DNA from 3 places in the Kitasatospora sp. NPDC017646 genome. Region 1 is predicted to be linked to each of the others. Evidence: riboswitches for the same ligand, from Rfam matches in the RefSeq annotation. Region 1 holds a riboswitch; each other region holds the start of a gene.
The links. Region 1 has a riboswitch for cyclic di-AMP ahead of ACH4J0_RS05070 (NlpC/P60 family protein). Riboswitches for the same ligand answer to the same signal wherever they lie in the genome.
Positions count from the first base shown of each region.

Region 1 (2,256 bases):
TCCTTGCGTTCGGACGCGTCCGGCGCCCGGGGAGCGGCCTGGGCGCTTCCGGCGGTCGCCACGCCCAGGGCCGTGGTGGCGGCCGCGGTCAGTACCAGCGCACGGGCGAGCAGTTGGGAAGGGCGGTGCACGGGCATGGCGGCAGCGGCTCCAGTCCTGCGGCACGGCCCCGCGGCCGCGCCCCGGTGGGCGGCCGTCGAGCGGGAGTCCGGTGGCAGACGTTAGCGAGTCCGGGCAAGTGAGTCCAAACCCCTCCGGACCCGAATATTTGAGCCCTATTCGGACATCGGAGCGAGTCCCCGGAAAAGCCGCAGGCCCGGCCCTCCGTGACGGAGGGCCGGGCCCGTGAACGCCGATGTGCGATCAGACCCGCACGATGGAAGCCAGCGGCATGTTGGAAACGGCCTCGTAGCGGACCGAGGCGCCCGGCTTGGGGGCGTGCAGCACCTGGCCGTTGCCCGCGTAGATGCCGACGTGGTGGGCGTCGCCGTAGAAGATCAGCAGGTCGCCGGGCTGGGCCTGGGAGAGGTCCGTGCCGATCCGGGTGCCGGCGCCGGCCTGCTCCTGCGAGGTGCGCGGCAGCGACACGCCGGCCTGGTTGAACGCCCAGACCATCAGGCCGGAGCAGTCGAAGGAGCCCGGGCCGGTGGCACCCCAGACGTACGGGCTGCCGACCTTGGTCGCGGCGGCGGCCAGTGCGGCGGCGCCGTGCGAGCTACCGGGGGCGATCGTGACCGGCGAGGAGCCGAGGTCGGTGCGGCCGCTGTCGCGCGAGGCACGGTCGGAGCCGGACGACTGGGAGGCCTTCGCGGCGGCGTCCGCCTTGGCCTTGGCGTCGGCGGCGGCCTTGTCCTCAGCCGCCTTGATCGCCTGGCGCTCCTGCTCGGTCAGCGTGTTGAGCAGGTCCTGGGCGGCCTTCAGCTTGTTCTGGACGTCCTCCTTGGAGGACTTCAGCTGCTGGGTGGTGGACTCCAGCTCGGCGAGCTTGCCCTGCGCCTCGGTGCGGTCCTGGTCCAGCTTGCGCTGCTGGTCCTGGAGCTGCTTCAGCTGGTTCTTCTGGGTGTCACCGGCCTGGTTCAGCGCCCCGGCCTGGTTGAGGAAGTTGTCCGGGCTGGAGGAGAACATCAGCTGGACGGTCGGGGATATGCCGCCGTTGCGGTACTGCTCGCCCGCGATCTCGGCGAGACCGCCCTGGAGGTCGGTCACCTGCGCCTGCTGGCGGGCCACCTGGTCCTGCATGCCGGAGACCTGCTTCTCCAGCTCCTGCTGCTTCTCCTGCGCCGCGTTGTACTTCTCGGTCGCCTGCTCGGCCTGCTCGTTGAGCTGGTCGACCTGCTCCTTGACCTGGTCCTTGGTCGGCTGCGGGTCGGCGTGCGCGCCGGTCTGCGCGGAGAGGGCGACGGCCGCGGCGGCGAACCCGGTCAGGATCGAGACGCGAGCGCGGCTGGCGGGCTTGGGACGACGATGGGACGCCACGAAGGCGGACTCCTTCTTCCTACTCCGCCTACCGGGTGAGCTGACGGGTTCGGGCCGGAAGCATGCCCTACGACGCCTCACGGCCCACCAACGGCCGACCTGGCGCCGATTCACCCCGGAGGAACGTGGTTCCCCGGCTCCGCTCCGCAGCGCCCCCGACCACTGGGCTCCCCTGTCGGGCAGTCGCTTCGACCGCCCCGCTGTTTCGCGAACTCGACGGAAACCACCGCCGCCACCCGGGCTGGGTGATCGACAGTGCGGTGGTTCGGGGCACGACCCTAGTAACTGAACCGTGATCCGTTCAAATCCTTGTCAGAAAAAAGATGGAAGAGTGCCCATGTTCTTTTGTGAAAATGACTGATCGTGATCGCCGCTGCACACAAAGCTGATCGACGCTCACCGGGCGGACGAGGAGCGGGCGAACCCGAAGCGCCACCCCCCGGATCGGGAGGTGGCGCGGATCACAGGGCCGGGGTCGACCGCCCGGCGTGTCGGGCCGTCAGACCCGGCGGATCGTGTTGATCGGCATCGCGTCGGCCTTCATCACCTTCACCACGTCGCCGGTGTGCGGCGCGTGGACCACCATGCCGTTGCCGATGTACATCCCGACGTGGTGCCGGTCGCTGCCGTAGATCACCAGGTCGCCGGGCTGGGCCTGGTCCAGCGACGGCACCCGGGTACCGACGTTGCCCTGCTCCTGCGAGGTGCGCGGCAGCGAGACCCCGGCCTGGGCGTACGACCAGACCATCAGGCCCGAGCAGTCGAAGGTGTTCGGCCCGG
Region 1 is NZ_JBIRJC010000002.1:438,874-441,129, reverse strand. Features, by position in the region: gene ACH4J0_RS05075 (NlpC/P60 family protein) at 1-137, opposite strand, end outside; gene ACH4J0_RS05070 (NlpC/P60 family protein) at 364-1,476, opposite strand; cyclic di-AMP (ydaO/yuaA leader) riboswitch at 1,487-1,638, opposite strand; gene ACH4J0_RS05065 (NlpC/P60 family protein) at 1,976-2,256, opposite strand, start outside.

Region 2 (2,256 bases), on a different contig from region 1:
GGGCCGACCGGGCCCGGCTGTTCGCCATCGCGACCGCCGCCGACGGCGTGGTGCTGACCACCGTCGGCGGTGAGGACGCGGCCGCCGCGGCCGGGATCACCGGCGTGCTGCTGGCCGCCCGACTGGCCGTCCCGGTCGTCGCCGCGGCACTCGACGTGCCCGGCTCGGTCGCCGGGGCCGTCGACCACCTCAAGGAGACCGGCTCCCAGCGCCCGGCGCTGGCCCCGCTCGTCATCGGCCCGGAGGCGGACTCCGAGCTGCTCGCCACGGCCGCCGAGGAGACCGGCTGCCCGTCGGCGGCGCCGCTGGGCGCGTACCCGACCGTCGGCCAGCTGATCGCCTCCACCTACCTGGCCGCGCTGCCTACGCCGTCGGCGGAGGAGCTGGCCGAGGCCGAGGCGGAGGCCGCGGCCACCGCCGGGGCCGGCGAGGGCTCCCGACGCGCCCACGCGGCCGCCGAGGGGCCCGTGGAGGGCTGACGGCCCCCACGGACCGCCCACTGCCCCACCCGCACCACCGAAGGGCCCGGAACGCCTGAGTTCCGGGCCCTTTCCGCTTGTTCGGATTGCCCGCTAGGAGAGTCAAGAGGCATTGCTCCGTAATGTCCGTTCTGGTGCTATTTGTCGATAAATAGTCGGCGCGTCATCCAGCGCTCGATCCGTCCGCACTCCTCCCGCACGACGAGTGCGCCCCCGATGCAACTCAACACTCCGTCACATCACTCCTGAGACGGAGACAGTTTCGGGAATCCGACGCGAAATTACCGGAAAACGATCATTTCCGATCATGGAATACGACCCATTCGACGTTTTCCATAAACCGTGATGCGCATCACAGGTATTTGCAGTTCGAACTTAAGTCTGCTTAACGTGCTCCCCGTTCGTGACCACACGGACCCAGTTCATCCGCGACGCCGAGTCCTGCCGTCGGATGTCCTGGCAGCGCGAAAACGCATCACGGCAGGAGCGGGGGAACCACAGGTAAGTCGCCCTGGACCGATTCCCGGAAACGGTCCAGGGCTAGGGGTGAAGCCGCGCCCACAGCGCGGCCGGGCAACTCCAGCCCGAATCCGACAGCTCACCTCGCAGGCGTGGGAGAGGACCGCGTCTTCATGCTGCCTTCCAACGGCAACCGCCTGTCCAGCCGCACCCGTCGCGTGATCGCCGCCGTCGGCGTCGCGGGCGTCGGCCTCACCGTCCCCTGCCTCACCACCGGCACCGCCAACGCCGCGTCCGTCGCCACTTGGGACAAGGTCGCCCAGTGCGAGAGCGGCGGCAACTGGAGCATCAACACCGGCAACGGCTTCTACGGCGGCCTGCAGTTCACCTCCAGCACCTGGGCCGCCTTCGGCGGCACCGCGTACGCCGCGCAGGCCAACCTCGCCACCAAGGACCAGCAGATCGCCGTCGCCGAGAAGGTCCTCGCCTCGCAGGGCCCCGGCGCCTGGCCGGTCTGCTCGGTCCAGGCCGGTCTGACCCGGGGCGGCGCCGCGGCCGCGGTCGACACCTCGACGGCCGCAAAGCCCGCCCAGGGCCAGGCCCCGGCCGCGAAGCCCGCCAAGCCGTCCGCGCCCGCCCAGGCCCAGGCCCAGGCCTCCGGAGACTCCGCCTCGGCCGCGGCCGCGGCCAAGTCCGCCAACAGCGGCTGGGCCAAGCAGCGCCAGACGCAGGCCGGCGACTACACCGTCGTCGCGGGCGACTGGCTCTCCTCGATCGCCGACAAGCACCACGTCCAGGGCGGCTGGCAGCACCTGTACGAGCTCAACCGCAGCACCCTCACCGAGGGCCCGGACACCATCTACCCGGGCCAGCAGCTGACCTTGGGTGACGGCACCTCGACCCAGGCCGACCAGTCCTCCACCGCCACCAGGTCCGGCTCGGACTTCACCTGGTTCGACCGCTCGCAGAAGTCCGGCCAGGCCTCGAACGGCGGTGCCGTGGACGCCAAGCCGGTCGCCCAGAGCAAGGCCCCGGCGTCGAAGCCGGCCGCCCAGGCGCAGACCCAGGCCCCGGCCCCGGCCCCGGCCGCCACCGGCAGCATGGCCGCCGCGGTCTCCTTCGCCAAGTCGAAGGTCGGCCAGGCGTACGTCTACGGCGGCACCGGGAACGGTGGTTGGGACTGCTCCGGCCTGACCCAGGCCGCGCTGCGCGCCGCGGGCATCAACATCCCGCGCGTCGCCGCCGACCAGGCCGCCGCCAGCACCCACGTCTCGCTGGACAGCCTGCAGCCGGGCGACCTGCTCTTCTGGTCGAACAA
Region 2 is NZ_JBIRJC010000003.1:15,023-17,278, forward strand. Features, by position in the region: gene ACH4J0_RS05740 (hypothetical protein) at 1-479, shown strand, start outside; cyclic di-AMP (ydaO/yuaA leader) riboswitch at 941-1,104, shown strand; gene ACH4J0_RS05745 (transglycosylase family protein) at 1,112-2,256, shown strand, end outside.
Region 2: another riboswitch for cyclic di-AMP. It lies ahead of ACH4J0_RS05745 (transglycosylase family protein); the one in region 1 lies ahead of ACH4J0_RS05070 (NlpC/P60 family protein).

Region 3 (2,256 bases), on a different contig from region 1:
TGCTGGAGACCGGGATCGAGGAACTCCTGCGCTACGACGGGCCGGTGGAGCTGGCGACCTGGCGGTTCGCGACCGCGCCACTGACCATCGGCGGAGTGGAGATCCCGGTCGGCGACCCGGTGCTGGTGGTGCTGGCGGCGGCGGACCGCGATCCGGCCCGGTTCGCCGACGAGAACACCCTCGACCTGGCCCGGAGCGACAACCCCCACCTGGGCTTCGGGCACGGCATCCACTACTGCATCGGCGCCCCGCTGGCCCGGCTGGAGGGGCGGTCCGCGCTGGCCACACTGCTCTCCCGGCTGCCCGATCTGCGGTTGGCCGAAAGCCCGGACGACCTGCGCTGGCGGGGTGGCCTGATCATGCGTGGATTGCGCGAACTTCCGGTCGAATTCAGTCCGGAGCGTCGCTCCCCGCACGCCGTTCCTGAGGCTCCGACACGCTGATCCGGCATCGGTTACAGCGCGCTGACGCCGGTGTGAACGCCCATCAAACCGGACAAAGCCCCGCCGTTGGTAGGCGATCGAACACGGGCCGTAATTCTGGTGTGATGTCGACGATATGAGCTTGTGATCGGTCTGAGGATCTGTCTAGTCTCCCTGGAGTCCGCAGCTGCGGACCCCGTGCGCGGAACGCCGAATCCTGCCCGCCGCGCCACGGGAAACCGACCAGACCCTGGGCAGGGGCGGGGGAACCAGGTTTGTTGCCGTTCCTCCACGGCTTGGGGTGAAGCCGCCCAAGCGGAATCGTTTCCGCCGACGGCGGCCGGGCCACCTCCCGGTCCGAACCCGACAGCTCACCTCGCAGGCGTGCGGAGAGGGACCTCTTCATGCTGCTCGTTGGAAACGGCCGTCATCGTCGTCGCACCCAGACCGAGAAGGCCATCGCCGTCGCCGGGGTGGCCGGCGTCGGACTCGCGCTGCCGCTCCTGACCGCCACCGGCGCCTCCGCCGCCCCGGCCTCCTCCTGGGACTCCGTCGCCCAGTGCGAGAGCGGCGGCGACTGGAGCATCAACACCGGCAACGGCTTCTACGGCGGCCTGCAGTTCACCTCCAGCACCTGGAAGGCGTACGGCGGCACCGCCTTCGCGCCGCAGGCCAACCAGGCCAGCCGGGCGCAGCAGATCTCGGTCGCCGAGAAGGTGCTCGCCTCGCAGGGCCCGGGCGCCTGGCCGGTCTGCTCCCAGAAGGGCAGCCTGAGCAAGGGCGGCGCCCCGGCGGCCGTGGACACCTCCTCGGACACCAAGGCGCAGTCCGCCCCCAAGCAGCAGGCGCCGAAGCAGCAGGCCCCCAGGGCCGCCGCGAAGCCGGTGCAGCAGTACGCGCCGAAGCACGCCGCCCCGATGAAGCCCGCCGAGCAGCCGGTCCAGCAGTACACCCCGAAGCACGCCGCCCCGCGCGCCGCCCAGCCGGCCCCGGCCGCGCAGACCGGCCACGACTACACCGTCCGTTCCGGTGACACCCTGTCGGGCATCGCCGCCGCCCAGGGCGTGTCCGGCGGCTGGCAGGCGCTGTACGACGGCAACCGCGGCACCGTCGGCGGCGACCCGAACCTGATCGTGCCGGGCCAGGTCCTGCACCTCGGCTGAGGCCTGACGAAGGGGCCGGCCGACCGGGCGGCCCCTTCGTCCGCCTTCGCCCGTCCCGGTGGGACAAGCTGGGACAAGCAGGTGAACTACCGGTGGGTAGCGGGGCCACACGCTGAGACGGAGCCGAGGTCGACGTGGTCCCGGGAGCCCGGGCGGTTAGGCTCTGGTCGTAACGACTCCGCAATCCTCCGGCCGACAGCGCCACCGTCAGCCGGACCCTGCTTCCGCAAGGAGATGCCTCGTGCCGTCCATCGATGTCGTCGTAGCCCGTGAGATCCTCGACTCCCGCGGCAACCCCACGGTCGAGGTCGAGGTCGGCCTCGACGACGGCAGCACGGGTCGTGCCGCTGTTCCGTCGGGTGCCTCGACCGGCGCCTTCGAGGCGCTGGAGCTGCGCGACGGTGACAAGAACCGCTACTTCGGCAAGGGCGTGGAGAAGGCCGTCCTGGCCGTCATCGAGCAGATCGGCCCTGAGCTGGTCGGCTACGACGCCACCGAGCAGCGCCTGATCGACCAGGCCATGCTCGACCTGGACGCCACCCCGGACAAGTCCTCGCTCGGCGCCAACGCCATCCTGGGCGTCTCGCTGGCCGTCGCGCACGCCGCCTCCGAGGCCAGCGACCTGCCGCTGTTCCGCTACCTGGGCGGCCCGAACGCGCACGTCCTGCCGG
Region 3 is NZ_JBIRJC010000008.1:277,347-279,602, forward strand. Features, by position in the region: gene ACH4J0_RS16100 (cytochrome P450) at 1-443, shown strand, start outside; cyclic di-AMP (ydaO/yuaA leader) riboswitch at 654-821, shown strand; gene ACH4J0_RS16105 (transglycosylase family protein) at 827-1,585, shown strand; gene eno (phosphopyruvate hydratase) at 1,827-2,256, shown strand, end outside.
Region 3: another riboswitch for cyclic di-AMP. It lies ahead of ACH4J0_RS16105 (transglycosylase family protein); the one in region 1 lies ahead of ACH4J0_RS05070 (NlpC/P60 family protein).